DNA from 4 places in the Streptomyces sp. NPDC008092 genome. Region 1 is predicted to be linked to each of the others. Evidence: riboswitches for the same ligand, from Rfam matches in the RefSeq annotation. Region 1 holds a riboswitch; each other region holds the start of a gene.
The links. Region 1 has a riboswitch for S-adenosylmethionine ahead of thrC (threonine synthase). Riboswitches for the same ligand answer to the same signal wherever they lie in the genome.

Region 1 (7,434 bases):
ATCCCGGTCAGCAGCTCCGCCGCGATGTCGTCGGGGAGGAGGCGGAAGTAGTCCGGCGGCGCCCAGGGGGTGTGGGAGAAGTGGCCGATCCGCAGGTCGGGGCGGAGCCGGCGGAGCATCCGGGGGGCCAGCGCCAGGTGGTAGTCCTGGATGACCACCACCGCGCCGTCGGCCGCCTCCTGCGCCAGCGCTTCCGCGAAGGCGCGGTTGTAGGCCTGGTAGGACGCCCACCGGCGCCGGAACTCCGCGTCGAAGACCGGCTCCAGCGGGGTCTGGTAGAGCATGTGGTGGACGAACCACAGGACCGAGTTCGCGATGCCGTTGTACGCGTCGGAGAACACGTCCGCGTCGATGTCGAGCATCCGGACCTGCTGCCCGCCGCTGTCCTCGGCCGGCAGCCGGCCGCCCCCGGCCCGCCGCACCGCCTCCCGGTCGCCGTCGCCCAGCGCCGCGCACACCCACACCGCGTTCGCGTCCGGCCCGATCGCCGACAGCCCCGAGACCAGTCCGCCGCCGCCCCGCTTGGCGTGCAGCGAACCGTCCTCGCGCAGGTCGTACGAGACCGGGCCGCGGTTGGACGCGACCAGCACCTCGGCACCGCCGGTGGAAGCCATGGGGGAAGCCATACGCGTCAACCTAGCCCGGCCCGTAAACGCTCAAACGTACGGCCGGGCCCGACGCGCCGCCGTATACGGCCGTACGGCGAAGACGCGCCATCCGGTGCCCGCCCGGTACGAAGGCGTCACGCCACTCGGTGCGCGGCCCTGCGGCGACGTCACGCCACCTTGCGTTCGGCGTACTCCGCGATCTCCGCCATCGGCGGCCGTTCCTCCGTGTCCACGGAGTACGTGCGCGGTTCGAAGCCGTCCTCGCCGCGTTCGAACTGGGTGAGGGAGGGGCGGATCAGGTGGCCGCGGGCCAGGCGGAGCTGGGCGGTGCGGTAGATCGCGGCGGACATCCGGCCGAGGGCCTGGCCGTCCTGGTGGCGGTGTTTGCGGACGCCGACGTCGACCTGGGCGAGGGCGTCGAGGCCGACCAGGTGCAGGGCGTCGACCAGCATGCCCAGCTCGACGCCGTAGCCGACCGGGAAGGGGAGCTGTTCGAGGAGCGAGCGGCGGGCCGCGTACTCGCCGCCGAGCGGCTGGACGAAGCCGGCCAGCTGCGGCCAGTGCATGTTCAGCAGCGGGCGGGCCATCAGCTCGGTGACCCGGCCGCCCTGTCCGGCGGCGCCGCCGAGCGGGCGGTCGTACATCGCCTTGACCAGGTCCACGTCCGGGTCGGTGAGGAGCGGGCCGACGATGCCGGTGACGAAGTCGGAGGAGAAGTCGCGCAGGTCGGCGTCGATGAAGCAGACGACGTCCCCGGTGGTGACCAGCAGGGAGCGCCAGAGGACCTCGCCCTTGCCGGGGACGGCGGGGATGCGGGGCAGGATCGCGTCGCGGTGCACGACGCGGGCGCCGGCCGCCGCGGCGACGGCCGCGGTGCGGTCGGTGGAGCCGGAGTCGACGACCACGATCTCGTCGACGAGCGGCACCTGCTGCATGAGGTCGTGGCGGATGATCGCGACGATGTCGCCGACGGTCTCCTCCTCGTTGAGCGCGGGCAGCACGACGCTGACCGTCTGCCCGGAGGACCGTTTGGCGGCCATGATCCGGTGCAGCGGACGGTCGGTTACGGACCAGGAGCGGGTGGCCAGCCAGCGCTCGACTTCTTCCAGCACGGTCAGCGGCTCCTCACTGTCACGGCCACACGGCGACGTGTGATCCATCTCGCGGTTCGGACGACTCACTCAACTGTCCTGGCCTTCGGTTACAGTCTTGAACAACGCCGATGACCATCGCATGTCCTGGGGTCACCCGGCGTTGACAACCACATACCGCTCATCCAGAGGGGCAGAGGGAAACGGCCCGTTGAAGCCCCGGCAACCCTCCAGTCGGTTCTCGTAGATCGCCGATCAGTGTCGATCGCTCGCGAGGCTCCCGGCTAGGGAAGGTGCCAAATCCGTCTCACGGCGAGATGCGTCGTGAGGAAGATGAGGAGAAAGGGCCTCGCCTCACATGGCTGTGCAGACTGTTGCAAGCACCACGGAATCCACCGTAGACCTCGGCCCCGCCGCTGCCCTGAGCTGCCGCGAGTGCGGTCACCGCGTCCCGCTCGGTCCGGTGTTCGCGTGCGAGGAGTGTTTCGGCCCGCTGGAGATCGCGTACGACTTCTCGGCCTACGACACCGAGGAGCTGCGGAAGCGGATCGAAGCGGGTCCCGCGAACATCTGGCGCTACGCGCCGCTGCTGCCCGTCCCCGCGGACGTGGCGACCAAGCCGAACATCAACCCCGGCTGGACCAAGCTCGTCAAGGCCGACAACCTGGCGAAGGAGCTGGGGGTCACCGGCGGGCTGTACGTGAAGGACGACTCCGGCAACCCGACGCACTCCTTCAAGGACCGCGTCGTCGCCCAGGCCGTCGAGGCCGCCCGCGCCTTCGGCTACACCACCCTCTCCTGCTCGTCCACCGGCAACCTGGCCGGCGCGGTCGGTGCCGCCGCCGCCCGGGCCGGCTTCCGCTCCTGTGTGTTCATCCCGCACGACCTGGAGCAGGGCAAGATCGTCATGGCCGCGATCTACGGCGGCGAGCTCGTCGGCATCGAGGGCAACTACGACGACGTGAACCGTTTCTGCTCCGAGCTGATCGGCGACCCGGCCGGCGAGGGCTGGGGCTTCGTCAACGTCAACCTGCGGCCGTACTACGCGGAGGGCTCCAAGACCCTGGCGTACGAGATCTGCGAGCAGCTCGGCTGGCGGATCCCGGACCAGCTGGTCATCCCGATCGCCTCCGGCTCGCAGCTCACGAAGATCGACAAGGGTCTGCAGGAGCTGATCAAGCTCGGGCTGGTCGAGGACAGGCCGTACAAGATCTTCGGTGCCCAGGCCGAGGGGTGCTCGCCGGTGTCGGTGGCCTACAAGGAGGGCCACGACGTGGTCCGCCCGCAGAAGCCGAACACCATCGCCAAGTCCCTCGCCATCGGCAACCCGGCCGACGGGCCGTACGTGCTCGACATCGCGCGGCGTACCGGCGGTGCGGTGGAGGACGTGAACGACGAACAGGTCGTCGACGCGATCAAGCTGCTTGCGCGGACCGAGGGAATCTTCGCGGAAACGGCCGGCGGGGTGACGGTTGGAGTCACCAAAAAGCTCATTGAGAATGGGCTGATTGATCCGGCGAAGTCGGTCGTTGTACTCAACACCGGTGATGGACTGAAGACGCTGGACGCGGTTGCGGGAACCGGGCTCACCGCGACCATTCGCCCGAATCTGGAGTCTTTCCGCGAAGCCGGGCTCGCCTGAGTCCCCCGAGAATTAGGGCGTTGCCCAGACCGGAGGTAAAAACGTGAGCGTCACCGTTCGCATCCCCACCATCCTGCGCACCTACACCGGTGGTCAGGCCGAAGTCGCCGCCGAAGGGGCCACCCTCGGCGAGGTCATCTCGGACCTGGAGAAGAAGCACACCGGGATCTCCGCACGCGTTCTCGACGACCAGGGCAAGCTGCGCCGGTTCGTCAACGTGTACGTCAACGACGACGACGTCCGCTTCGAGCAGGGCCTGGAGACCGCCACCCCGGACGGCGCCGGCGTCTCCATCATCCCGGCCGTCGCCGGCGGCTGACCTGCTGACCTGCATGACAGGCTGATCGAATGACCGAACATTACCTTCGGTAACGCCGATCACCGACTGTTCATCTGATTGCCCCCTCCGTGAGAGAAGCGGAGGGGGCAATTCTGTGTGGTTGAGCGCGGTACAGTTGGGGAACACGGTCCCGATCTCCAGGTCGGGAGCCCCGTATTCGATACCGCGAGCCCGGCAAGAAGTAGCCAAAGTATGCGGGTTATATGCGGCTTTTGTGACCTTTACGGGGCCCGACTTGCCCTGAATTCGGCCGAATTCTTGCTACATTCCGGACCCCTTCCGTCCAGAATTCTCGTCCGATTGACCTGTTGCAGACGGCAGTTGGACAGATACATTCAGCCGCGGTCGACGCGTTCCGGCGCACGCCCCCAACCAATGGGGGGTGAGGTCTGACCCGGATCCGCGAAGTGTGGATCTGTGCAAGGGCCAGTAATAGGGGAGTTAGGCATGGCTCAGGGCACCGTCAAGTGGTTCAACGCGGAGAAGGGGTACGGCTTCATCGCGGTCGACGGTGGTGCGGATGTTTTCGTCCACTACAGCGCGATTCAGATGGACGGCTACCGCACCCTGGAAGAAGGCCAGCGGGTCGATTTCGAGATCTCGCAGGGCCAGAAGGGGCCGCAGGCGGACATGGTCCGGCTGGCGACCAGCTGAAGCACGCGCCGACTGACAGCGACGTTCTTCTGTACTTGTTCGAAGGGCCCGTGCCTCCCGGGGTACGGGCCCTTCGGCATGTCCCGGACCCTCCGGTCCTCGTGTCCCGCGCCCCCAGTCCGCGAGAGCCGCTTGCACTCGCCTAGGCCGAGTGCTAATCATTGGCGTTAGCACTCTGAAGGTGAGAGTGACAACGAAGGACCGGGTCGGTGAGGCCCGCGGGCCGGGTGGGGCAAGGAACCCACGGGTCGGCGAGCCGTCCGTCGCGGGCGCGGGCGCGGTCCTGAAGACTCACCCCCAGTCCTGGAGGGACCACTTCACATGGCCAAGATCATCGCGTTCGACGAGGAGGCGCGGCGCGGCCTTGAGCGCGGTATGAACCAGCTCGCCGACGCCGTCAAGGTCACCCTCGGCCCCAAGGGCCGCAACGTCGTCCTTGAGAAGAAGTGGGGCGCCCCCACGATCACCAACGATGGTGTGTCCATCGCCAAGGAGATCGAGCTGGAGGACCCGTACGAGAAGATCGGCGCCGAGCTGGTCAAGGAAGTCGCCAAGAAGACGGACGACGTCGCCGGTGACGGTACGACCACCGCGACCGTCCTCGCCCAGGCCCTGGTCAAGGAAGGCCTGCGCAACGTCGCCGCCGGCGCCAACCCGATGGCCCTGAAGCGCGGTATCGAGAAGGCCGTCGAGGCTGTCTCCGGTGCCCTCCTGGAGCAGGCGAAGGACGTCGAGACCAAGGAGCAGATCGCCTCCACGGCCTCCATCTCCGCCGCCGACACCCAGATCGGCGAGCTCATCGCCGAGGCCATGGACAAGGTCGGCAAGGAAGGCGTCATCACCGTCGAGGAGTCCCAGACCTTCGGTCTGGAGCTGGAGCTCACCGAGGGTATGCGCTTCGACAAGGGCTACATCTCGGCGTACTTCGCCACCGACATGGAGCGTATGGAGGCGTCCCTCGACGACCCGTACATCCTGATCGCCAACTCGAAGATCGGCTCCGTCAAGGACCTGCTCCCGCTCCTGGAGAAGGTCATGCAGTCGGGCAAGCCGCTGCTGATCATCGCCGAGGACGTCGAGGGCGAGGCCCTGTCGACCCTGGTCGTCAACAAGATCCGCGGCACCTTCAAGTCCGTCGCGGTCAAGGCCCCGGGCTTCGGCGACCGCCGCAAGGCGATGCTGAACGACATCGCCATCCTCACCGGCGGCGAGGTCATCTCCGAGGAGGTCGGTCTCAAGCTGGAGAACACGACCCTCGACCTGCTGGGCAAGGCCCGCAAGGTGGTCATCACCAAGGACGAGACCACCATCGTCGACGGCGCCGGCTCGTCCGACCAGGTCGCCGGCCGGGTCAACCAGATCCGCGCCGAGATCGAGCAGTCCGACTCGGACTACGACCGCGAGAAGCTCCAGGAGCGCCTGGCGAAGCTCGCCGGTGGCGTCGCCGTCATCAAGGCCGGTGCCGCGACCGAGGTCGAGCTCAAGGAGCGCAAGCACCGCATCGAGGACGCCGTGCGCAACGCCAAGGCGGCCGTCGAGGAGGGCATCGTCGCCGGTGGTGGCGTGGCCCTGCTGCAGGCCTCCCAGGTGTTCGAGAAGCTGGAGCTGGACGGTGACGAGGCGACCGGCGCACAGGCCGTGAAGCTCGCGCTCGAGGCCCCGCTGAAGCAGATCGCCGTCAACGCCGGCCTCGAAGGCGGCGTCGTGGTGGAGAAGGTCCGCAACCTCACCCCGGGTCACGGCCTCAACGCCGCGACCGGCGAGTACGTCGACCTGATCGCCGAGGGCATCATCGACCCGGCGAAGGTGACGCGCTCTGCCCTGCAGAACGCCGCCTCCATCGCCGCGCTGTTCCTCACCACCGAGGCCGTCATCGCCGACAAGCCGGAGAAGGCCGCCGCGGCCGCTCCGGGCGGCATGCCGGGCGGTGACATGGACTTCTGAGCCTGACGGCTCGGCAGTTCCGACGCAGCACCGAGGGCGGTACCCCCTGTTCGGCAGGGGGTGCCGCCCTTCGGCGTACCCGGCCGGGCCCCGGTCCCGGCCGCCGGGTCAGCGCGCGAGGAACGGCTCCAGTACCGCGGTGAGTTCGGCGGGTGCGTCCAGCGCGACGAGGTGCGCGGCGGCGGCGAACTCGACCAGGGTGGCGTCGGGGATCCCGGCGGCGTACCGGCGGGCGATGTCCTGGAAGTCGGGGACGTCGAGCCTGCCGATCCCCACCAGGGTGGGGACGGAGACGGCGCCGATGTCCCCGGCCGTCGTGCCCCGGGAGTACCTGCCCACGACGTCCTGGTTCACCAGCGACGTCCGCAGCGGTCCGCGGAGTCCGTCGGCCAGTCCCGCGGCCACCTCGTGCCACCCGCGGGCCGGCCCGCGCAGCCACATGTCCAGGTTCACCCGGACCGCGGCGTCCAGGTCGCCCGCGGCCAGGGCCGCCGTCTCGGCCTCGTCGTACGCGACCATCTCCGCGGACCAGTCGTATCCCGGCCAGGGCGGGGCGAGCAGCGCCAGGGAGTGCACCCGGTCCGGGTGGGCGAGGGCGAATTCCACGGCCACCCGGCCGCCCCAGGAGGCGCCGACCAGCCGGACCCGTGCCAGGCCGAGGTGGTCGAGGAGGCGGCGCAGGTCGTCGGTCTCGCCGAACGGCCCGGCCGGGGGCGCGGACTCGCCGAAGCCGCGCAGGTCGTACCGGACGACCGTGTGCCGTGCCGCGAGGGCGGGCACGACCGCGTCCCACATGCGGTGATCCGCCACACCGGCGTGCACGAGCACGACCGGCGGTCCGTCACCGTCGACGGCATAGGAGAGGTGGCCGAGATCGTCGGCGAGCGTCAGCATCCCCGGATGCTCCCACGACGCCGGTGCGGGTGTCGTCGGATGAGGACGGGGCTCCGTGGCGGGGGTCACACGGCTTCGGCGCGGGAGCGGGGAATGTGCGCGTCCGGGCAGATCGTTGTGCACACGCGTGCACTCGATGCGCGTGCACATACCGTTCGGTCTACGCACTCGGGTGCCACCACCCCCGGCACCCGACCTACTCACGAGGAGCCCCCCACGTGACCGTCACCACGCCCTCCGCCTCCCGCGCGGCCGAGATCC
Region 2 (7,434 bases), on a different contig from region 1:
GATCAGCGTCCCCCACTCCGGGGCGGGCGGCGGCGCGCCGTAGCCGAGGAAGCTCAGCGCCGACACGGCCAGGATCGAGGTGCCGAAGTCCAGCGTGGCGAGGACGATCACCGGCCCCGCGGCGTTGGGCAGGACGTGCCGGCCGAGCACCGAGTACCAGCGGGCCCCGCAGGACCGGGACGCCTCGACGAACACCGCCTGCCGCACCCGCAGCACCTCGGCCCGCGCCACCCGGGCGAAGGAGGCGACGCTGGCGATGCCGACCGCGACGGCCACCTTCACCGTCCCGTACCCGAGCGCGGTGACCAGGGCCAGCGACAGGAACAGCGCGGGGATGGCGAGGAGGACGTCCACGAACCGCATCAGCACGTCGTCCACCCAGCGGCCCACGAACCCGGCGACCACGCCGAGCAGCCCGCCGACCACGAACGCCACCAGGACCGCGATCAGCGTGGCCTTGAGGGAGAGCTGGGCGCCGTGGACGACACGGGAGAAGACGTCGCGGCCCAGTTCGTCGGTGCCGAACCAGTGACTGCCGCTCGGACCGCGGAAGTTCTGGGACGGCACCCCCCGCAGCGGGTCCTGCGAGGTGAACAGGTCCGGCCGGAAGGCGGCCAGCACCACCAGCACGAGGACGACGACGGACAGCAGCAGACCGGGACGGCGCAGCAGGAAGCGGAGCACCCGGCGGATGCCGGCGGGCCGGCCGGGCTGTGCGGGGGATCCGTTCCCGACCGGCCGGGCGGTGCCGAGGGCGGCCTCGGCCTGGTCGTCGACAAGGCTCTGACTCATGCGAGGCTCGTCCTCCTTTCCGAGGCCACCACGATCCGCGGGTCCAGCAGCGGATAGACGAGATCCACCAGCAGGTTCGTCACGACGAAGATCAGCGCGCCGAACACCACCACCCCCTGGACCAGCGGGATGTCCTGAGTGGTGACCGCCCCGGCGGTCACCCGGCCCAGACCGTCGCGGGAGAACACCGTCTCGACCACCACCGAACCGGCGATCAGCTGCCCGACCAGCAGGCCGACGACCGTCAGCGCCGGCAGCGACGCGTTGCGCAGCGCGTGCCGCAGATGCACCCGCCACCGGCCGGCACCCTTGGCGCGCGCGGTCTCCACATAGGCCTGGTCCAGCGCGGTCAGCAGGCTCTTGGCCAGCACCTGGGCGACCTGCGCGCCGGTCGGGACCGCCAGTGTCAGGGCGGGCAGCACCAGGCCGCGCAGCCCGTCGTTGCCGAACGCCGGGAACCAGTGCAGCTTGAACGAGAACGCCTCGACGAGCAGCAGCCCCACCCAGAACGTCGGGACGGACACCCCCAGCGGTGGCAGCGACAGCAGCAGCTGCCGCAGCCACCGCCGCGAGGTGTACGTCGCCGCCACCGCGAGGCCGCCGCCGAGGACCACCGCGAGCAGCAGCGCGGCACCGGTCAGCTGGAGCGTCTGCGGCAGCGCGTCGGCCAGGGTGGAGGTGACCGGGCGGCCGGTGGAGACCGCGTCGCCGAAGTCCCCGCGCGCCGCCCGGCCCAGGTACTCGGCGTACTGCACCAGCACCGGCTTGTCGAAGCCGTACTCGTGGCGCAACTCGGCGAGTTGGGCCGGATCCACCTGCCCCGAGTCCATCCCGGCCCCGGCCATCGCCGAGACCGGGTCGCCGGGCAGGAAGTCCAGCACCAGGAACGACACCGTGTACGCCGCCCACAGCACTCCGGCCGCCTGCGCCAGCCGCTTGATCACATAGCGGCGCATCCGTTAGCCGATCCAGGTGTCGTGCAGCTGGATACGGCTGCCGGAGTCGAACGCGAGGTCGTGCACCTTGTTCGAGACGCCCAGCTGGGTCTGGAGCTCCACCACCGGTATGTCGTAGGCGTTCTGCACGATCAACCGCTGTGCCTCGCCGACCAGTTGCCTGCGCTTCGCGGTGTCCGTGGTAGCGGCCTGCGCGGACAGCGCCGTGTCCAGCGAACTGGCCGGCAGGTGGTAGAAGTTGGCCAGCTTCGTGGAGAAGGAGCTGCGCAGGATGTCCGGGTCGGCGCGGGTCGTGTTCCCCCACACCACGTCGAAGTCACCCGACTGGAGCGTGGTGGCGAACTGGGTGACCGGGAGCTGCTTGAGCACCACGCCGATCCCGACGGCCTTGAGCTGCTGCTGGACCAGCTCCAGCGCGGGCTGGTTGGTGGCCGCGTTCGGGAACCAGCTGATCGTCAGGGTCAGTTTCTTGCCGTCCTTGGTGCGGACGCCGTCGCTGCCCGACCGCCAGCCGGCCTGGTCCAGCAGGGACTTGGCCTTGGCCGTGTCGAGGGCGAGGTCCGCGGAGAGATCCGTGTAGTCGGGCGTGGTGTGCGCCAGGATGCTGGTCGCCGGCTGGGTGCCGGTCGGGAAAACGGTGTCGGCGATCTGCTTCCGGTCGACGGCGGCCGAGATCGCCTGACGGACCTTCGGGTCCTTCAGCAGCGGCCGCGAGTTGTTGAGCCCCAGGCCGAACACCACACCGGGGTTGGCCCGGCTCCGCAGGGCGACCTGGCCGCCCTTGAGCGCCGCCTCGTTGGCCTTGCCGACGCTGCTGATGGCGTCCACCTGCCCGGACTGGAGGCTGCCGGCCCGCACCCCGGCCTCGGGCACGACCTTGAACACCAGCTTGTCCAGGTAGGCCTCGCCCTTCTTCGACCAGAGCGAGGAGCCCCAGTCGTACCCGGTGCGCCTGGCCAGGGTGACCGACTGGTTCTGCACGTACTGCTTCAGCACAAACGGACCGGACCCGACCACCCCGTCGCTGCACTTCTCCTGCGGGGTCTTCCGCACGCTCGCCGAGGACTCGATCCCCAGCGAATGGGTCGAAGTCGCCTGCAGGAACTGCGCGTTGGGCTGCTGGAAGGTCACCTTGACGGTGAGCGGGTCGACCACGGCGGTGCTCTTGACGCCGCTCAGGTAGCCCTCGGCGAGAGTGCCCAGGGCGCCCAGTTCCGGCACCGCGTCGAAGTTGTCCTTGACCACCTGCGCGGTGAGCTTCGACCCGTCGCTGAAGGTGACCCCCGAGCGCAGGTGGAACGTGAACGTGGTCGCGTCGGCGCTGATGTCCCAGCTCCTGGCGAGCCAGGGCACGATCCTGCCGGTCTTCGGGTCCTGGTCGGTCAGGGAGTCCACGATCTGGCGCACCGAGTAGATGGTGTCGTTGCTGCCGACCTGCTGCGGATCCACGCAGCCGGCGTCGGACCCCACCGCGAAGGTCAGGGTGCCGCCGGACCTCGCCCGGCCGCTGCCGGCGCCGGAGCCGTCGTCGCCCGAACCGCACGCGGTCAGCAGGACGCTGGTGGTCAGGAGCGCGGCCAGGGGCGCCCATCGGGAGGGTCTGAAATCCGGAAGTGCAGTCACGGAGGGCTTTCTCCTACTCGTGTCACCGGGGCACGACCACGCACGGATGCACGGAGGCACGACGGTGTGTGCGGCCCGGACGGATCGGCTCCGGCCGGGTGTGCGCTGTGCAGAAAAGGGGGGTTGGCATGCGGACGACACCGGGAACCGGCGGCGAGGGTAAAGGGCGGCGCGAAGGGGCCTGGGCCGGTGACGGATGTCAGCCGGTGGCAGCCGGGCCGGTCAGGCCCGACAGAGGCAGCTGGTCGAGCGCTTCAGATCGATGTGGCGCCGGCGCGAGAGCCTGGAGTACGCCGTGGCGTCGGCGGGGGAGGCAGCGGAGTCGTCGCTGTGCCGCATGTCCAACCTCCCCGTCTCCGGCCCCGGTCACGGGACCACGCGCTTGCGGGAGTCATCGGTGACCCCGCCGGGCTTTCACCTGGAGCACCCCACCGCGCGGGAGGGTTGCCGGTCAGCGAGCCAGGGCTTGACGCTGACACTCAATGCCGTTGGTGATGCTACGGATCGATTTTGGCGTACGTCAATGGCGCAATGTGACGCCCTGTCCGGTGAACGGGGTCGTCTCATGTGGCGGGACGGATGGTGGACGCACCTTGTTCGGTGTGCTTTGATCCGGCCATGGAGACCGCAGGTCAGGCAGACGTCGTGCTGCTCGACCCGTTCTGTCCGGGCCGCCGTGCCGACCGGTTCGCCCAGACCCGTCGCTGACCACTCGCTCCCTTCCGCCGCCGCCTTCACCTCCGCCGCGTCGGGCCCTCACCCGGATCCGGACCGGCGTCGCGGGCATCCGGGCGCGACAGGCGCCGCCCGGCCATGGCGGTCGTGTCACCCCTCCCGGCCTTCGCCGACCCGGGCGGCACCGCCTTCGAACCCGTCCCGGTGTGGGAGCGTGCCAGTGGCATCGTCGAGGAGTACCTGTGGGTCTCCGGCCGCCCCGAGCAGCCGGCCGCCCGGCGCGGAACCGCCCCACGTCGCCGAGGTCACCGCGTGAACCAGCCGAGGGAGAGCCGCTCATGACCACCTTCCCCACCGCACAGGCCGTGCGGACCACCCCCGAAGGACTCCTGTGGGAGCCGAGCGAGCGCTGGGTGCGCGGCCGCAAGGGCGACGTCACGGTGGTCGACAGCCGCCATCCCGTCCTCGTCTGGGAGCCCGGGGTGCCCGTGCCGCTGTACGCGTTCCCGCGCGCCGAGGTACGCGAGGAACTCCTCAAGCCCGCGAAGAACCCGCCGACCGGGACCCACACCGGCTCGCGAATCTTCTACGACGTCGAGGCCGACGGCGAACTGCTGGAGAACGCCGCCTGGACCTTCCCGGCCGCCGACCTCGCCGACCACATCGCCTTCGAGTGGTTCCGGCGCGTCGGGCGGGGCCTGGACCACTGGTACGAGGAGGAGGAAGAGATCTTCGTCCACCCCCGTGACCCGCACAAGCGGGTCGACGCCATCCCCAGCAGCCGGCACCTCGTGGTCGAGATCGACGGCACGGTCGTCGCGGACACCCGCCGGCCGGTCCTGCTCTTCGAGACCGGCCTGCCCACCCGCTACTACATCCCGCGTGAGGACGTCCGCCTCGACCTGCTCGAAGCCACCGGCCACCACACCGGCTGCCCGTACAAGGGCACCGCCGAGTACTGGTCCTGGCGCGGCGAGGCCGACGTCCCGCCCGACGTCGTCTGGAGCTACCCGGACCCGCTGCCCGCGGTCGGCGCCGTCCAGGGGCTCCTCGCCTTCTACAACGAGGTTGTCGACATCACCCTCGACGGCGAACGCCTGGAGCGCCCGGTGACCCACTTCAGCAGCGCTCTCGCCGGGCAACAATGAGGCCGTGCCGACGGCGGTGCTGACCGCCGCCTCCGCCGGCAGCCGGCCGGGCCGGGGCCGGGCACTCGGCGCCGCCGACGTGTCGTCACGGTTGGCCGAAGGTACGCAGGACGAGCCCTTCGCGCAGTCGGGTCAGCCGGTCGATCTCGGTGTCGAGGGCCGCGAGCCTGCGGGCGATCACCCCGGAGCCGGGCCGGTCGCTGTCGGGGTGCCCGCAGCGCCCCGGGGGCAGCTCGCCGAGCATGGCGAGCCGGTCGGCGAGACTGCGCAGGTCCTCGACGGTCAGACCGAGCGCCAGCAGCTCACGGATGACCCGGACCCTGGCCACCTCGTCGGGCCCGTACTCACGTTGCCCGGCGGCCGTGCGCCGCGGTGCCGGCAGCAGCCCCCTTTCCTCGTAGAACCGCAGTGCCCGAGGGGTGGTCCCCGCCGCTGCCGCCGCGTCCCCGATCCGCATGTCCGCCCCCGAGCCTCGGAGCCTCTGGCCCGCCGCCGCGCCGTGGACCTCGTCGGGGTCGCCGCCCTCCTCGGACCGTGACGCTCAGAGGACTTCGGAGAGCCTGCCCGTGGCCACGTCGAAGACGAAACCGCGGACGCGGTCCTTGTGCACGACGAAGGGGTCCGACTTGATGCGCGCGATGGACTGCCGCACGTCCGTGTCCGGATCGGCGAAGGCTTCCGCCGCCCAGGGCGGACGGATTCCGGTGTCCTTCTGGACCGCGTCCTTGAACCCGTCGTCGGTGAAGGTCAGCATGCCGCAGTCGGTGTGGTGGATGAGGATGATCTCCTCGGTGCCGAGCAGCCGCTGGCTGATGGCGAGCGAGCGGATCTCGTCCTGGGTGACCACACCGCCCGCGTTGCGGATGACGTGGGCCTCGCCGTCGTTCAGGCCGAGGATCGCGTAGACGTTCAGCCGGGCGTCCATGCAGGCCACGACGGCGAGCCGCCGGGAGGGCGGCAGCGGGAGCGGGCCGGAGAAGGACTCCGCGTAGCGGGCGTTGTTGGCCAGCAGTTCATCGGTCACGGACATGGGGGACCTCGGCTTCCTCTGGTGCGACGGGTGACTGGGGTGGGCGGTGGCACGGTGCGGCCCCGGATGCCCCGGGGCCGCGGAGCACGGTCACGCGGCCCGGCTACAGAACCCGTCGAAGAGGTGGACGCGACGCGAGGGCCAGAAGCCCGTCAGCGTGGCGGCGAAGGTCGCCATTTCCCCAGTGAACCGGCCGGCGCCCCCGTCGGCAAGAGAGCGGCGAGCCACCGACGGGCTGAGGGCGGCCCGGGCCTGCCGAGTTGGCCGCTGCGGGTTGCCGGATGCCCAGTCGTCCGGAAAGTGCGCTCTTGTCGTGACAGGGCAGGACGGCGGACTCTTGCAGCAGGCACAGCGGTACGCGTACCGGACGTCGGACCCCCGACGACCCTGAGGCGGCTCAGGAGGCCCCCGGATGTCGGTTTCACCGGAGTGCGGCGGTGACGGTCGTGCCGTCACCGAACAACAGGCGGAGGCGCTGGTCGAGGGGGTCTGCTTCAAGACGGGCCCGCCGCGCAGCGTCGGCGTGGAGGTGGAGTGGCTCGTCCACCGGGAGGGTGCGCCGCACGAGTCCGTGGGCCGGGAGGAACTGGCAGCGGCCCACGCCGGCCTGCGGACCCTCCCGCTGACGTCCGGTCTGAGCATCGAGCCCGGCGGCCAGGTGGAACTGAGTTCCCGGCCGGCCCCCTCGCTGGCCGCGTGCGTCTCGGAGGTCTCCGCCGATCTGGACGCGGTGCGCACCGCACTGCGCAGGCAGGGCCTGGCCCTGGCCGGCATGGGCGTCGACCCCTGGCAGCGGCCGCGCCGTTTCCTGCGGGAGCGGCGGTACGACGCGATGGAGGCCTGCCTCGACCGGACGGGCCCGGCGGGGCGCACCCTGATGTGCACGTCGGCCTCCGTCCAGGTGTGCCTCGACGCCGGATGGGAGGGGTCCGGCGTCATGGGGTTCGCGCGCCGCTGGTGGCTGGCACACCACCTGGGCGCGGTCCTGGTCGCGGCGTTCGCGAACTCGCCGATGGCCGAGGGCCGGGCCACGGGCTGGCTGTCCACCCGGCAGCTGATGTGGGCGGAACTCGATCCGGGCCGGGCCGGCGGGCCCTCCCTGGCCCACGATCCGCGGCACGCCTGGGTCCGTCGGGTCCTCGACGCGCCGGTGATGTGCGTACGCCGCGACGGCCCCTGGGAGGTGCCGGACGGGGTGAGCTTCCGCGAG
Region 3 (7,434 bases), on a different contig from region 1:
CTGGTCCACCGCGTTGCACCAGCGGCAGCGCACCGACTCGATGGTCTCACTGACCACCTCGCGCTCCTCGACCTTCGGCTCACCGGCCAGGTCGAGGTGGATGTACTCGACCACCTTCGACGAGCGGGTCACGTCGAAGCGGGTGAGGTTGCCGCAGAGGGTGCAGCGCCACCGCGTCGTGGCGGTCGGCAGGGGAACCGTCATCGTGGCTTGTTCGCTTCCTTCTAGTGTCCGTGACGCGCCGTCCCGACGCGTGTGGCTCGTAACCCTACGGCCTGGCGGGTACTCGACGCCGCCCTCTCCATGGCGGCGAGGCGGTCTGCACCACTGCGTCCCGTTACGCCATGCTCTATGTCCATGATCGGCAACTGGAACACGACGGCGGCCCGGACCCTGCGGAGCCTGCGAGGCACGTCCGCGCCCATGACGTACACCCTGATCGCCGTGTGCTGCCTGATCTTCGTGCTCGGCCCCGCCTCCGGCTTCACCCCGTCCTACGGCACCGGGGAGGCCCTCGCGACCGCCCAGCGGGCGTACTTCCGGCACTGGGGGGTGGTTCCCGCCGACCTGTTCGACGGGCCGGCGCGGGAGGCGCTCACCCCGGCCACGGCGCTGTTCATCCACGGCAGCTGGGTGCACCTGCTCGGCAACATGCTCTTCCTCTTCGTCTTCGGGGCGATGACCGAGGAACGGATGGGCCGCGTGGAGTTCACCCTCTTCTACGTCGGCTGCGGCTATCTCGCGCTGCTCGGCTACGCGGTCGCCAACGCCACGTCCCCGCAGTCGCTGGTGGGCGCGTCCGGGGCGATCTCGGCGGTCCTCGGGGCGTTCCTGTACCTGTTCCCCAACGCCCGCGTGACCAGTCTCCTCCCCTTCCTCTTCTTCCTCCCGCTCCGCTTCCCGGCCTGGGTGGTCCTCCCGTTCTGGGCGGCCCTCCAGTGGCTGGCCCTGAACCAGGCCCCCTCCGGTCCCGGCGTGGCCTACCTCGCACACCTGGTCGGCTTCGGACTCGGGTTCGGTTACGCGTGGGTGCGGTACGGAAGAAAGAAGGGCGCGAAGCGCGGCCTCGGAAGGGGGGTGGTGGGCGACGGGCGGGCGACTAAAGTGAAGGTCGCCCCAGCTCCGGCACCCGAGGGAGAGAACCAGCCGTGATCACCGCGATCGTCCTCATCAAGACCAGCGTGGACCGGATCCCCGAGATCGCGGAACGGATCGCCGCACTGGAGAGCGTCAGCGAGGTCTTCTCCGTCACCGGTACGTACGACCTGATCGCCATGGTCCGGGTCAAGCAGCACGAGGACCTGGCCGAGGTCATCCCCGGCTCCATCAGCAAGATCCCCGGCGTGGAGGCCACGGACACGCACGTCGCGTTCCGCACGTACTCCCAGCACGACCTGGAGGCGGCGTTCGCGATCGGCCTGGACAGCTGAGCCAGTACGTTTCGGGGCGCCCCGACTGCAACGCGCCCCAAAGGGGCGCGGGGAACTGCGCGACCAGCCCCCACCGGTCCGCAGCCGGGCACGAAGCGCCGTGGTCCGCTGCGGGTACGTCGTGGCTGGTCGCGCAGTTCCCCGCGCCCCTGAAAAACAGGTAAGTCAGCTCACCGCCGGGACGCAGCGGCCGTCCTCCGTGCGGTAGGACCACTTGGCGCCCTCCGTCACCAGTTCCCGCACCGCGTTCACGAAGCGCTCCACGTGCTCGTCCGGCGTCCCCGCCCCGAAGCTCACCCGGATCGCGTTCAGGGACTTCTCGCCCGGTGCCGCCTCCGGCGCCCCGCACTCGCCCTGGGTCTGCGGGTCGGAGCCCAGCAGGGTCCTGACCAGCGGGTGGGCGCAGAAGAGGCCGTCGCGGACACCGATGCCGTACTCGGCGGAGAGGGCGGCGGCGAAGTGGGAGCTGTTCCAGCCGTCCACCACGAAGCTGATCACGCCGACGCGGGGGGCGTCGTCGCCGAAGAGGGAGAGGACCCGGACCTCGGGGACCCCGGCCAGCCCGGCCCGGACCTTCTCGATCAGGTGCTGCTCACGGGCGACCAGCGCCTCGAAGCCGGCCTCGGTGAGCGCCTTGCAGGCGGAGGCGATGGAGTAGGCGCCGATGACGTTGGGCGAGCCCGCCTCGTGCCGGGCGGCGCTCTCGTGCCACTCCACGGCCACTCCCCCGTCCTCGCGCCGGGTCACCCTGCGGCTGGCGCCGCCGCCCGCGAGGTAGGGCTCGGCCGCCTGCAGCCAGTCGGCGCGGCCGGCCAGGACGCCGGAACCGAAGGGGGCGTACAGCTTGTGGCCGGAGAAGGCGACCCAGTCGACGTCCAGGTCCTGGACGGAGACGGGGTGGTGCGGGGCCAGCTGGGCGGCGTCCAGGACGATCCGGGCGCCGTGCGCGTGCGCGGCGGCCGCGAGCTCCCGTACCGGCCACAGCTCGCCGGTGACGTTGGAGGCGCCGGTGACGCAGACCAGGGCCGGGCCGTACGGGTCGCGGTCGGCGAGGGCGCGTTCCAGGGTCTCGACGGCCTGGCGCGGGGTGCGGGGGGCGTTCAGGTAGGTGACGCGGGCGTCCTGCCACGGCAGCAGGGAGGCGTGGTGCTCGGTCTCGAAGACGAAGACCTGGCAGTCGGCGGGGAGGGCACGGGCCAGGAGGTTCAGGGAGTCCGTGGTGGAGCGGGTGAAGACCAGCTGGTCGTCGGGGCGGCAGTCGAGGAACTCGGCGACGGCCTTCCGGGCGTTCTCGAAGAGGTCCGTGGAGAGCTGGGAGAGGTAGCCGGCGCCGCGGTGGACGCTGCCGTAGTAGGGCGCGTACGCCGCCACGTCGTCCCAGACCCGCTGGAGGGCGGGGGCGCTGGCCGCGTAGTCGAGGGCGGCGTAGGTGACCTCGCCGCCGGTGACGAGGGGGACGGTGACATCCCGGCCCAGAACGGGCAGCGGGGCACAAACGGACCGGGCGGCGGCAGCGGTGGAGACGGACATGGCGGAACTCCCGTGAGAGGCAAGGCGGAATCACCGTGCGAGCGCGCGGACGACCGCGGCTCCGGCACGGGGAAAAAGGAAAAGGGGATGCGGAGGCGGGGCTCTGCGGCCCTATCGCATTCGCTTGCTCACGGGAGACTCCTCGACGACCAGGACCCCTGGTGTACGAGGGGTCCGCGCTTGCCGCAGACCTCGCTGCCTGCGGCCTGGTCTTCACCCGGGGCACCCCGCCACGGACGGAGGGTTGCCGGACAGTCGGCCGGGGCCTCATGACTGTCACTCATGACCTGGAAAGAAACGTAGGTGAAGTGATCGCCGCCGCGCAACTCCTGTCCGGATGACGGGACACCGCCACGGGCCGACCGCAGCCCCTACCTGTTCGTCGCCGCCGCCCAGCGCTCCAGTGCCCGCTTCGCCGCGCCCGAGTCGATCGACTCGGCCGCCCTGTCCATGCCGGCGCGCAGTTCCTCGGCCAGGGTTCCGGCGCCGGGGTCCAGGGCCACCAGCGCCGCCGCGGAGTTCAGCAGCACCGCGTCCCGCACCGGGCCCCGCTCGCCGTCCAGCAGCCTGCGGGCGACCTCCGCGTTGTACGACGGGTCGCCGCCCCGGAGCGCTTCCACGGGGACCAGGTCGATGCCGACCTCGCGGGGGTCGAAGGTCTCCTCCGTGACCTTGCCGTCGCGGACGATCCAGACGTGGGACGTGGCGGTCGTCGTCAGCTCGTCGAGGCCGTCGTCGCCGCGGAAGACCAGGGAGGAGTTGCCGCGCTCCGCGAAGACGCCCGCGACCACGGGGGCCATGCGGGGGTCCGCGACGCCGACCGCCTGGGCGCGGACCTGCGCGGGGTTGGTCAGCGGGCCGAGGATGTTGAAGACCGTGCGGATGCCCAGCTGGCCGCGCGCGGCGCCCGCGTAGCGCAGCGCCGGGTGGAACTTGACGGCGAAGCAGAAGGTGATGCCCGCCTCCTCGGCGACCTCGGCGACCCGCTGCGGGGTCAGGTCGAGGTTGACGCCGAGCTTCTCCAGGACGTCGGAGGCCCCGGACGCGGAGGAGGCCGCGCGGTTGCCGTGCTTGACGACCTTCGCGCCGGTGCCGGCCACCACGAGCGCCGACATCGTGGAGATGTTCACCGTCTTCGCGCCGTCGCCGCCGGTGCCGACGATGTCGACGGTGCGGCCCGGCACCTCGATGACGTTGGCGTGCGCGTACATCGTGCGGACGAGCCCGTTGATCTCCTCGACCGTCTCGCCCTTGGCGCGCAGCGCGACGACGAAGCCCGCGATCTGGGCGTCGGTGGCCTGGCCACGCATGATCTGGTCCATCGCCCAGGCCGTCGCCTCGGCACTCTGGTCCTGGCCGTACAGCAGCGCGTTCAGTACCTCGGGCCAGGAACGGCCCGCCGCGGTGTCGCCTCCAGCGGGGGTCACAGCGCTCATGGGGCCGCTCCTGATCGTCGTACGCGGAATGAAGGTCTCACGGCCTACCCTATCCAGCCCCGGGCACCGCGAAGGGCCCCGTCCGGTGTACGGACGGGGCCCTTCGGCTGTGGCGTGGCGACGCGGTCGATCAGTGGTGGCCGTGGCCGCTCGTGATCTCCTTGTACTCCTCGACGGTCGGCTTCGGGATCTGGTTGTCCTCGCCGTAGTAGGCGCTGCTCAGCTTGGCGCGGAGCTTCTCGGAGCCCTTGACCTTGCGCTCGACACCGTTCTCGTCGACCGCCGGGCCGACCTGGGCCGGCTCGTACTGGTGGTGCGCCGTGAGGGTGTGCAGCTGCTCCTGCGAGAGCGGCTCGTGGACCTCGATGAACTCACCGTGCGGCAGCCGCTTGATGATGCCGGTCTCGCGACCGTGCAGCACCTTGTCGCGGTCCCGGCGCTGCAGGCCCATGCAGATCCGCTTGGTCGCGATGAACGCGATCACCGGTCCGGCGAAGAAGAAGATCCGGACGAACCAGGTCACGTCGTTGATCGACAGGTGGAAGTGGGTGGCGATGAGGTCGTTGCCACCACCGATCAGGCCCACCATGTAGACCGTCACCCAGGCGACACCGAAGGCCGTACGGGTCGGGGCGTTGCGCGGGCGGTCCAGGATGTGGTGCTCGCTCTTGTCGCCGGTGACCCAGGACTCGATGAAGGGGTAGACCGCGATCGCACCCAGGACCAGACCGAACAGGACCAGCGGGATGAAGACGCCCAGGACCAGGGTGTGGCCCCAGAAGTTGATCTCCCAGCCGGGCATGTAGCGGATCAGGCCCTCGGCGAAGCCCATGTACCAGTCGGGCTGGGCGCCGGTGGACACCTGGTCCGGGCGGTAGGGGCCCATGGCCCAGATCGGGTTGATCTGGGTGGTCGCCGCGATGGCCGCGATGACACCGAAGACCAGGAAGAAGAAGCCTCCGGCCTTGGCCATGTAGACCGGCAGCAGCGGCATGCCGACGACGTTCTTCTCGGTCTTTCCGGGGCCCGCGAACTGCGTGTGCTTGTGGTAGAAGACCAGGATCAGGTGGCCCACCACCAGGCCGAGCATGATGCCCGGCAGCAGCAGGATGTGGATCGAGTAGAACCGCCCCACGAAGTCGTGGCCGGGGAACTCGCCGCCGAAGAGGAAGTACGAGATGTACGTGCCGACGATCGGCATCGACAGGATGGCGCCCTCGGTGAAGCGGACACCGGTGCCGGAGAGCAGGTCGTCCGGGAGCGAGTAACCGGTGAAACCGGTGAACATGCCCAGGACGAACAGCAGGAAGCCGAACAGCCAGTTGATCTCACGCGGCTTGCGGAACGCGCCCGTGAAGAACACGCGCATCATGTGCACGAACATGCCGGCGAGGAAGATCAGCGCGGCCCAGTGGTGGATCTGCCGGATGAGCAGACCACCGCGCACGTCGAAGGAGATGTGCAGGGTCGAGCTGAACGCCTCGGACATCATCTGTCCCTGGAGCGGGACGTAGCTGCCGTGGTACACCACCTCGTTCATCGACGGGTGGAAGAACAGCGTCAGGTACACACCCGTGAGGATGATGATGATGAAGCTGTACAGGCACACTTCGCCCAACATGAACGACCAGTGGTCGGGGAAGATCTTGCGCATGTTGGACTTGGCCAGGGAGTAGATCCCGAGCCGTCCGTCGGCCCAGTCGGCGACACGCTCGCCGGCCGGTGCCTTCCCGCGCTCGCGGCCCGCCGCGTCAGCGGCTGATGTCCGCGTGGAGTTCTCGTTAGTGCTCATCCGCGCTCCCAGAAGGCAGGACCGACGGGCTCGTCGAAGTCGCCGAGCGCCTGGAGGTAGCCCTCCTCGCTCACGCCGATGCGCAGCTGCGGCAGGGCGTGGCCGGCCGGGCCGAAGATCACTCGGGCTCCGTCGGAGAGGTCGAAGGTGGACTGGTGGCACGGGCAGAGCACGTGGTGGGTCTGCTGCTCGTACAGCGAGATCGGGCAGCCCACGTGGGTGCAGATCTTCGAGAAGGCGACGATGCCTTCGTGCGACCACTCGAGCTCGCGCTTGTCCTTGATGTTGTCCGGCTGCAGCCGGATGATCATCAGGGCCGCCTTCGCCATCACGTTCTGGAAGTCCTCCTGGGACTCCTCGACGCCCTCGGGCTTGGCGAAGGTCAGCGAGCCGACGGCGACGTCGGAGGGACGCAGCGGCTCGTTGGTGTTCATGTTGACGAGCAGCTTGCCCTTCGACCACGCCGTGTGGCGCAGCGAGGTGCCGGGCAGCGGGCCGAGGTCGCGCAGCAGCACGACGCCGGAGAGCGGGACCAGGGTCAGCGCGCCGAACATCGTGGTGCGGATCAGCTTGCGCCGGCCGATCGCCGACTCCTTCGCGCCCTGCTTGAAGTCGGCCAGGACCTTGGCCTTGACCTCGGGCTCGGCCGCGATGGCGTGCCGGTCGTCGGCGACCTCCACGTCGGACATCAGGGTGCGGGCCCAGTGGACCGCGCCCGCGCCGATGCAGAACAGCGCCGCGCCGAGGGTCAGGCCCAGGGCGAAGTTCAGCGCGCTGATGTGACCGATCGGGAAGACGAAGATCGACTTGTCTTTGGGGATCGTCACATAGGAGGCGATGAAGCCGACCGTGGCCAGCATCGACACCGTGAACAGCATGGCCACGACGCGCTCGGACCGCTTGGCGGCCCGCTCGTCGATGTCCTGGATCCGGTGCTCGTGGGGCGGCAGACCCGGGTCCGAGAAGGGGTCCTTCTCGTCCGCGACGCTCACGGCGCCGTGCCCGTGGTGGTCCTGCTCAGCAGGCAGGTTCTCTTCTGGAATGTCTTGGCTACTCATGACTTCTTGGCCTTTGCGGTCCGAGCGGCGACCCAGACGGCGACCGCGATCAGTGCACCGAGACCGAAGATCCAGGCGAACAGACCCTCGCTGACCGGCCCGAGGCCGCCCAGGTTGAGACCGCCGGGGTTCTCCGTGTTGCTGCTGTTGACCGCGTTCAGGTACGCGATGATGTCCTTCTTGTTCTT
Region 4 (7,434 bases), on a different contig from region 1:
CTCGGTGAGCCGTTCCTGCCCGGCCGGGGACTGCAGTTGCGCCAGGTCGATCGGCGGGAAGGCGCGCCGGCCGAAGTGGTCCGCCTCGTGCGGGCGGGCGGATATCTGCACCCGCAGCCCGGCGCGGCCGGAGCTGACGTAGTCCAGGGTGGCGATCGCCTTGGAGATGTGGAACGGCTCGGTGTGGGTGGCGATCACCGTCGGCACCAGGCCGATGTGGCTGGACAGGGGCGCGATCCGGGACGCGATCAGGACGGCGTCCAGGCGGCCGCGGACCTGGTCGGTGCGGCCGTCGAGCTCGCCGTAGTGCGAGGACTGCAGGCCGAGGCCGTCCTCGATGGTGACGAAGTCGACGAGGCCGCGCTCGGCCTCGGCGACCAGGTCGGCCCAGTAGCCGGCGGTGAACAGGTCGCGGGGGCGGGCGACCGGCTCGCGCCAGGACGCGGGGTGCCAGCCGGTGCCGTCCAGGGCGACGGCGAGGTGCAGGTGGGAAGCGGGAGATGAGGACACAGTGGTGCCTTCCTGAGGGTCCGTACGAGGGCGCGCCGGAGACGGGGGCGCTGCGGGGACGACTGGTCAGGAACAACAGAGCGCGCCGGCCACGCGCTGGAGGTCGATGTGCGGCCGGGAGTGCAGGACGGTACGGCGGCTGGGGCTGGGGACACGTGTCACGGCCCGCACCTCCCAGATCTTCCGGCCTGCTCCGCGTACATCTCGTCGTGAGTCACAACCGACCGGTTTCCGTGGTTGTTCCCGGGCTGCGCAGCAGCAGGGTGCGGCCGCGCAGCCGCTCGGTGAATCCGATCGACTCGTAGAGCCGGATCGCGTTGGCGTTGCCCGGGGCCGCGTGCAGGAACGGGGTGTCGCCGCGTTCCCGGATCCCGGCGGCGACCGCGCGGATCAGCCGGGTGGCCAGGCCCCGGTGCTCCGGGTCGGTGCAGACGGCGCTGATCTCCGTCCAGCCAGGCGGCCGCAGCCTCTCCCCCGCCATCGCGACCAGGCGCCCGCGGTGCCGGATGCCGAGATAGGTGCCCATCTCGACGGTCCGGGTGCGGAACGGGCCCGGCTCGGTGCGGGCGACGAGGTCCAGCATCTCGGGCACGTCGTCCGGCCCGAGCCGTACCGCCTCGGGAGCGGGCTCGGCCCGGAGCGCGGTGTCCACGAACTGGACGCCCGTCCCGCCGCCGACCACCTCCCAGCCGGGCGGTGCCGCCTCGACCGGCTTGATCTTCACCGTCGTTCCCGGGCCGACGAGCGTGCGCAGGTCGGCCCAGGCGGCCGGGTCGGTGGGGTCGGCGAGCGCGGCGTAGGCGTAGACGTCGTCGGGATAGCGGGCCGCCCGGCCGACCCTCCCCCAGCCTTCGGCCGGGGGGACCCCCATCTCGCTTCGCTCGGCAAGGTGGGCGTGCGGGCCGGTGAGGGCCGACCAGACGGCGTTGTCGAGCGGGGACGTGCGCGGAGCGGGAGGGGCTCCGCCTCCGCGAAGGCCGGGGTGGAGAGTCACGGAGGCGAAGTCCTTTCTCAACCAGCGGGTTTGCTCTTCGACAGGGATCAGGAGTTGTCGAGGGGCAGTCCGGGCGGGTTCACCTCGGACTTGGCGACGGCCTCGTTGGAAAGGTTGTAGGCCTTGAGCCACTTGGCGTACTGGCCGTTCTCGATCAGGTAGTTGATGGCGTCCGCAAGGGGCTTGGCCAGGCCGCTGTCCTTCTTTGCGGTGGCCGCGATCAGACCCTGGAGGCTGGCGCCGGCGCCGGAGTAGGTGCCCGCGGTGCGGGTGGCGGTGGGCGTGTTCTCGGTCTGCTTGTTGTGGTACGCGATACCGGGGTTGGGGCCGAGGTAGGCGTCGATCTTGCCGCTGGACAGGGCCAGGTAGACGCTGTTGCTGTCCTGGAAGTACTTGACGGTGAGCTTCTTGCCCTCGCTCTCCAGCTTCTTCTTCCACTCCAGGAGGATCTTCTCCTGGTTGGTGCCGGCGCTCACGGAGACGGTCTTGCCGGCGAGGTTCTCGTAGTTGCCGTCGAAGTTCCAGGTGCTCTTCTTCGGCACGGTGAAGGCGAGGTTGTCCTGCCGGTAGGAGGCGAACTCGTACTTCTTCTTGCGCTCCTCGGTGTCGGTGACGTTGGAGAAGGCCACGTCGACCTTGCCGCTGTCGATGCCGACGAACATGTTCTCCCAGGTGGCGTTCTGGATCTCGGGCTTGAGGCCGAAGACCGCGGCGACCAGGCGGCCGAGGTCGGGCTCGGAGCCGGTGAGGGTCTTCTGGTCGCTGCCCACGTAGGCCAGCGGCGGGAACCCGGCGGGCAGGGCGCCCTCGCCGATGACGAGCTTGCCGCTCTTCCTGACGGAGTCGGGCAGTTCGGCGCTGATGGACTTGACCTCGGAGACCTTGATCGTGGTCTGGGTCGCGGCGCCGTTGGAGACCTGGCCGATGACGACCTCGCCGGTCTTCGCGGCGGCCGTGGTGGTGGCCGCGTCGCTGTCGCCCCCGCAGGCGGCGAGCCCGGTGGCGAGGGAGGCGACGGCGGTCGCCGCGGTGATGCCTCTGATCAGGCTGCGTCGGGTGAGGAGCGTGGGCATGGCTGTCTGTCCTTCGTGTTGCGGTGAAAGGTGTGGTTGAGGTGCGGTGAGAGGGGTGCGGTTCAGAGGACCTTGCTGAGGAAGTCCCTGGTCCGCTCGTGCTGGGGGTTGTCGAGGACCTCGGAGGGCGGGCCCTGCTCGACGATCCGGCCGCCGTCGATGAAGACGACCCGGTCGGCGATCTCGCGGGCGAAGCCGATCTCGTGGGTGACGATGACGAGGGTGGTGCCGCTGGTCGCCAGGTCCTTGATGACGGCGAGGACCTCACCGACGAGTTCGGGGTCCAGGGCGGAGGTCGGCTCGTCGAAGAGGATCACGCCGGGGCGCAGGGCGAGGGCGCGGGCGATGGCGACGCGCTGCTGCTGGCCGCCGGAGAGCTGCCGGGGGTAGGCGCCGATGCGCTCGCCGAGGCCGACCCGTTCCAGGAGTTCCTTGGCCAGGGCCTGGGCCGCGGGCCTGCTGAGCTTCCCGGTGGCGGCCGGGGCGGCGGCCACGTTGTCGAGCACGGTCAGGTGCGGGAAGAGGTTGAAGTTCTGGAAGACGAAGCCGATCCGGCCGCGCTGGGCCAGGATGGCGCGTTCGCTCAGCTCCTTCAGCCGGTCGCCCTGCCGCTTCACGCCGATCGGCTCGCCGTTGATGCTGACGTGGCCGCGCTCGGGCTTCTCCAGGTGGTTGATGACCCTGAGGAGGGTGGACTTGCCGGAGCCGGACGGGCCGAGGACGACGGTGACCTCGCCGGGACGGATGGTCAGGTCGATGCCGTCCAGGACGCGGTGGGCGCCGTACCACTTGTGGACGCCGGTTATCTCCAGGGCGGCGGGGGCCGTGTCCAGGGTGTCGGTGGCGGTCATACCGCGGCCTCCCGGCGGATGCGGGCGCTCAGGTCGGTGAGGCCGGTGCGCAGCTTCTGGAGGGGGGTCGGGGGCAGCGTGCGGGTGGCGCCTCGGGCGTAGTACCGCTCGACGTAGAACTGGACGACGGAGACGACGCTGGTCAGGATCAGGTACCAGACGGTCACCACCAGGAGCAGCGGCACGATGTCGCCGGGGTAGGTGGAGCCCATGCTCTGCGCGGAGCCGAAGAGGTCGAGCAGCGAGACGTAGAAGACCAGCGAGGTGCTCTTGATCAGGCCGATCAGCTGGTTGACGTAGTTCGGGGTGATCGACCTGAGCGCCTGCGGGAACACGATCCTCCGGAACTGGTAGCCCTTGGGCAGGCCGAGCGCGGCGGCCGCCTCGTGCTGGCCCTGGTCCACGGAGAGGATGCCGCCGCGGACCACCTCGGCCGCGTAGGCGGCCTCGTTGAGGCTGAGGCCGATGACGGCGACGACCATGTCGGTGGCGAGCTTCGACTCGTCGAAGGAGAAGAAGGCCGGCCCGAAGGGGACGCCGATGCTCAACGTCTTGTACAGGGCGCTGAAGTTGTAGAGGAAGAGCAGGACCACGATGAGCGGTACGGAGCGCAGCGCCCACACGTAGGTCCAGCTGACCGCGCGCAGCACGGGGCTCTTCGACAGCCGGGCCAGGGCGAGCAGGATGCCGCCGAGGAGGCCCAGCACCGCGCTGTAGGCGGTGACTTCGAGGGTGATGGCCAGTCCGTCGAGGATGGTCGGCCGCAGGAACCAGTAGCCGAAGCGGTCCCACTGGTAGAAGGGGTTGGTGACCAGTCCGTGGGCGAACTGGACGACGAGGACCAGGACGACGGCGGTGGCGATCCACCGTCCGGGCCTGCGCAGTGGCTGAACGCGCTGTGCTGCGAGGGGTGGTGACGGCTCGTCGGCTGCGGGGGGCGCCTCGGGGGCGGCGATCGTGGCGCCTGGGGGTTCACTCATGGCGGGCTCCGGCGGAGTCGGACGCCCACGTGTCCCACGGCGGTGGCCGCGCACCGGGCCGTGTTCGGGCACGGCACGGTGCGCGGAGGCGCGCGGGCACGGGGGCTGGGCGGACGGCGGCACACCGGGCGGCCGGTGTCTCGACGGGGACGCTGGGGTGCGAAGCTGCGGAAAACCGGCGGAAAGGCCTGGTCAGATCCGACAGCGGGCACAGCCCGGTGCGGTACACGCGCTACACAGGGCGCTGTTGACACGGAGCAGGTCGACGGCGCGGTCGGCGACGAGCGGGCTCGGGTACGGGCGTACGCAGCCCGCGGCGCGGCGCTGGGCCGTCCTGGAAGCTGCGTACATGTCCGTCACCTGTCACTGTCGTGCCGGCCCCGGGAGGGCCTCGCGCTTACCGAATCGTCGCTTGCCGAAACGTCGTCGGTCCGGTCGTCACCTGGGGCACCCCACCGCGATGCGAGGGTTGCCGGTCAGCAAGCCAGGGCTTGATGCTGACGCTCATGACCGTTCTGGTCCGTAAGTAACGCAGTTGCCCGAACGAATGTCAACGCCTGTCCGACTGGCGAAACGGTTCGGACCGCTCTCACCTGCGCGGAACGCCGGGAGCGTCCGCCGCGTGGCCCGCCCAGTCCAGGATCTGGACGGCCGCGCCGGCGGCCTCCAGGCCCTGGCAACGGCCGTGGTGGCGGCGGGCGATGCCGTCGAGGTCGAGGTGAACGCCGAAGGCCGGGTGGGCGGCCAGCCGCCGGGCGTAGGCCCACAGCACCGGGTGGCCGGCGACGGCGTGCACGGCGGCGGCGTCCAGGTGGTTGCGGTGCACGGTGTCGAGTTGCACCAGGGTCACCCACAACTCGATGTCCGCGGCCGTGAGTTGACCGCCGACCAGGAACTCCACCCCGGTCAGCCGGTGCTCCAGTTCGTCCAGGGCGGCGAGCAGCGTCTCCAGCGCCGCCGGGTCGCCGCCCTCGCGCCCGGCGCGCTGCGCGGCCTGCTCGACGTCCTCGGCGCACAGCCGCTCGACGGCCTCGATCTCGGCCTCGGCACCGCACGGGTAGAGCCGGGCGGCACCGTCGCCGAAGTGCTGGTCCAGGTCGCGCAGGATGTCCCGGCTGTGGGTGCTGACGATGCGGCCGGACCATCCGTCGCTGAACACCGGCGCGAGGGCCGGTCCCGAGTAGCGGTGCGCACTGGCCTCGTACAGGGGGCGCAGTACCGCGTGGCTGCCGTCGGGACAGTCCGGGACGGCGGGCAGGAAGGTGACCGGACAACAGTCGTCCAGGGCCAGCAGGCTGTGGCCGACGGCGATCCGGAGGCCGTCGGGACACGCGGTGGACAGGTGCAGCCGGTAGCGGCGCGGCACGGCGTAGTGGCCGCTGCGCGCGTCGCGGCCGATGCGGCCCCGGAAGGCGGGGGCGGTGCGGACGGAGGGCAGGGCGGCGAGTGGAGTGATGGACATGCGTCTCCCCGGGGCGGGCGCGCGGACGTACGCGCGGCGGAAGCGTTCGTCGGTGGGTTCTCGGCGGGTCGTGACTTGGTGGGTCGTGAGTCGATGGGTCGTGACTCGATGGCTCGATGCGCCGTGGCTCGGTGAGCCGTGGTGCGTCCCGGCGGACGGGCACCCGGCCCGTACGGCCGGGATCGGGCGCTCAGCCTCTGCGGCCGGTCGCGCCGCACATCCGCAGCAGGTCGAGGTGGCGGCGGGAGGTGAGCAGGGGGGCCGGCCAGGGCGCGGGGCTCTCGCGGCGGTGGCTGCCGGTGAGCGTGCGCAGGCGACCCATCTTTCCCTACCTTTTCACTAGGATTCCCAACTGGAGTGTCGATCGGCCCCCGCCCGGCGTCAAGGGGGCGTCCACGCCTGGGACACCCGGCCCCGACTTGCCGCCGGCCGGCCGGGGCGGTGCGCTGGTGGGGAAGGCCGAGTGACAGGAGCCGGAGCCGATGACCGAGCCCCCGGGTCCCGGGCCGGTGCCGGGTGCCGTGCCCGAGACCTTCGCGTTCCGCTGCGGGCGGTGCGGCCACGGCTGGGAGGCCGCCTTCCAGGCGGTGTTCTTCACCGACCCGGTCGCCGACCCGGAGCTGCAGACCACCCTGGAGTACGTCGACGAGGCCGGCCGGGCGGTGCCGTCGCCGCTCACGGACGCGGTGTGCCCGCGCTGCGGCAGCAGGCGGGTGCGCATCTCGGCGGCCGGGTCGTGACGCTCACCCGAATGGCACGTGCGGGTGGTCGGCGCCCCTGGCCGGTGATGGCGTGGAGGGACGTACCGACGTCTTCCCGCGGAGGACGCGCACCGGCGCCGTCCGCGGAGGGACGTACCGCGTTCCCGAGGAGGCAGTCGCGATGACCCGTCCGTCCCGACCCGCGCGTGTGCTCGCCACGGCCCTGGCGGCGGGGACCCTGCTCGCCACGGCGGTGGCCTGTTCGGACGGCAGCGGCTCCCCCGAGGCCGCGGCCGTCTCCCCCGCCGCCGAGCGCTCCCCGGCCCCGTCGCGCACCCCCGCCCTCACCGGCCCCGGGGCGCAGGCCGCGCTGATCACGCCGGCCGACATCGAGGACGACTGGCAGCTGGCCAACGACGCCGCCACCTGGCGCAACCAGATGCTGGTCGGGAAGGTCGACGTCGCCGGCTTCCTCACCGCCAGGTCCGACGCGGCCGACTGCCAGCGGCTGCTGGACAGCCTGTACTCCGACACCCTGCTGGGCCGCGCCACCGGCGCCTCCGGGCTGCGCGGCTTCACCTCGGCGGACTCCCGGCTGCTGTACCAGGTGGGGGACTACGGCCAGGCCTCCGTGGACGCCACCATCAAGTGGCTGAAGAACCTCCCGACGGAGTGCAACCAGTTCTCGGCCACCGCCTCGGACGGCAGCAAGCGGACCGTGCAGGTCGTCGAGTACAAGGAGCCGCCCAAGGCGGGCGACGCGCTGGCGGCGCTCACGGTCACCGTCCAGGGCACCTCGAACGGGCAGCCCGCCACGACCACCCTGGACGTCGCGGTGCTGCGCGTCGGCGCCTCCGGGGCCG

Region 2: it holds a riboswitch for S-adenosylmethionine, as region 1 does, so the genes downstream of both, ACFZB3_RS07265 (putative leader peptide) here and thrC (threonine synthase) in region 1, are expected to answer to the same signal.
Region 3: it holds a riboswitch for S-adenosylmethionine, as region 1 does, so the genes downstream of both, ACFZB3_RS22005 (aminotransferase class V-fold PLP-dependent enzyme) here and thrC (threonine synthase) in region 1, are expected to answer to the same signal.
Region 4: it holds a riboswitch for S-adenosylmethionine, as region 1 does, so the genes downstream of both, ACFZB3_RS24645 (ABC transporter permease subunit) here and thrC (threonine synthase) in region 1, are expected to answer to the same signal.

Annotation. Positions count from the first base shown of each region.
Region 1 covers NZ_JBIBHY010000005.1:570,520-577,953, reverse strand. Annotated here, with positions in the region: gene ACFZB3_RS19035 (trehalose-6-phosphate synthase) at 1-614, opposite strand, end outside; gene ACFZB3_RS19030 (glucosyl-3-phosphoglycerate synthase) at 776-1,720, opposite strand; SAM riboswitch class I at 1,878-2,039, shown strand; gene thrC (threonine synthase) at 2,058-3,341, shown strand; gene ACFZB3_RS19020 (ubiquitin-like small modifier protein 1) at 3,385-3,660, shown strand; gene ACFZB3_RS19015 (cold-shock protein) at 4,129-4,335, shown strand; gene groL (chaperonin GroEL) at 4,657-6,279, shown strand; gene ACFZB3_RS19005 (alpha/beta fold hydrolase) at 6,388-7,173, opposite strand; gene ACFZB3_RS19000 (NADH:flavin oxidoreductase) at 7,392-7,434, shown strand, end outside.
Region 2 covers NZ_JBIBHY010000002.1:513,780-521,213, forward strand. Annotated here, with positions in the region: gene ACFZB3_RS07250 (ABC transporter permease subunit) at 1-792, opposite strand, end outside; gene ACFZB3_RS07255 (ABC transporter permease subunit) at 789-1,748, opposite strand; gene ACFZB3_RS07260 (ABC transporter substrate-binding protein) at 1,752-3,371, opposite strand; gene ACFZB3_RS07265 (putative leader peptide) at 3,594-3,710, opposite strand; SAM riboswitch class IV at 3,745-3,858, opposite strand; gene ACFZB3_RS07270 (hypothetical protein) at 4,185-4,388, shown strand; gene ACFZB3_RS07275 (DUF427 domain-containing protein) at 4,385-5,194, shown strand; gene ACFZB3_RS07280 (MerR family transcriptional regulator) at 5,280-5,651, opposite strand; gene ACFZB3_RS07285 (carbonic anhydrase) at 5,736-6,224, opposite strand; gene egtA (ergothioneine biosynthesis glutamate--cysteine ligase EgtA) at 6,637-7,434, shown strand, end outside.
Region 3 covers NZ_JBIBHY010000006.1:451,545-458,978, forward strand. Annotated here, with positions in the region: gene ACFZB3_RS21990 (hypothetical protein) at 1-204, opposite strand, end outside; gene ACFZB3_RS21995 (rhomboid family intramembrane serine protease) at 358-1,152, shown strand; gene ACFZB3_RS22000 (Lrp/AsnC family transcriptional regulator) at 1,149-1,430, shown strand; gene ACFZB3_RS22005 (aminotransferase class V-fold PLP-dependent enzyme) at 1,596-2,960, opposite strand; SAM riboswitch class IV at 3,132-3,248, opposite strand; gene trpD (anthranilate phosphoribosyltransferase) at 3,332-4,396, opposite strand; gene ACFZB3_RS22015 (cytochrome b N-terminal domain-containing protein) at 4,527-6,188, opposite strand; gene ACFZB3_RS22020 (Rieske 2Fe-2S domain-containing protein) at 6,185-7,246, opposite strand; gene ACFZB3_RS22025 (c-type cytochrome) at 7,243-7,434, opposite strand, start outside.
Region 4 covers NZ_JBIBHY010000007.1:358,718-366,151, reverse strand. Annotated here, with positions in the region: gene ACFZB3_RS24670 (LLM class flavin-dependent oxidoreductase) at 1-510, opposite strand, end outside; gene ACFZB3_RS24665 (putative leader peptide) at 577-672, opposite strand; gene ACFZB3_RS24660 (GNAT family N-acetyltransferase) at 725-1,504, opposite strand; gene ACFZB3_RS24655 (transporter substrate-binding domain-containing protein) at 1,552-2,577, opposite strand; gene ACFZB3_RS24650 (ATP-binding cassette domain-containing protein) at 2,640-3,428, opposite strand; gene ACFZB3_RS24645 (ABC transporter permease subunit) at 3,425-4,408, opposite strand; SAM riboswitch class IV at 4,797-4,920, opposite strand; gene ACFZB3_RS24640 (glutathione S-transferase C-terminal domain-containing protein) at 4,998-5,870, opposite strand; gene ACFZB3_RS24635 (hypothetical protein) at 6,061-6,192, opposite strand; gene ACFZB3_RS24630 (hypothetical protein) at 6,353-6,610, shown strand; gene ACFZB3_RS24625 (hypothetical protein) at 6,753-7,434, shown strand, end outside.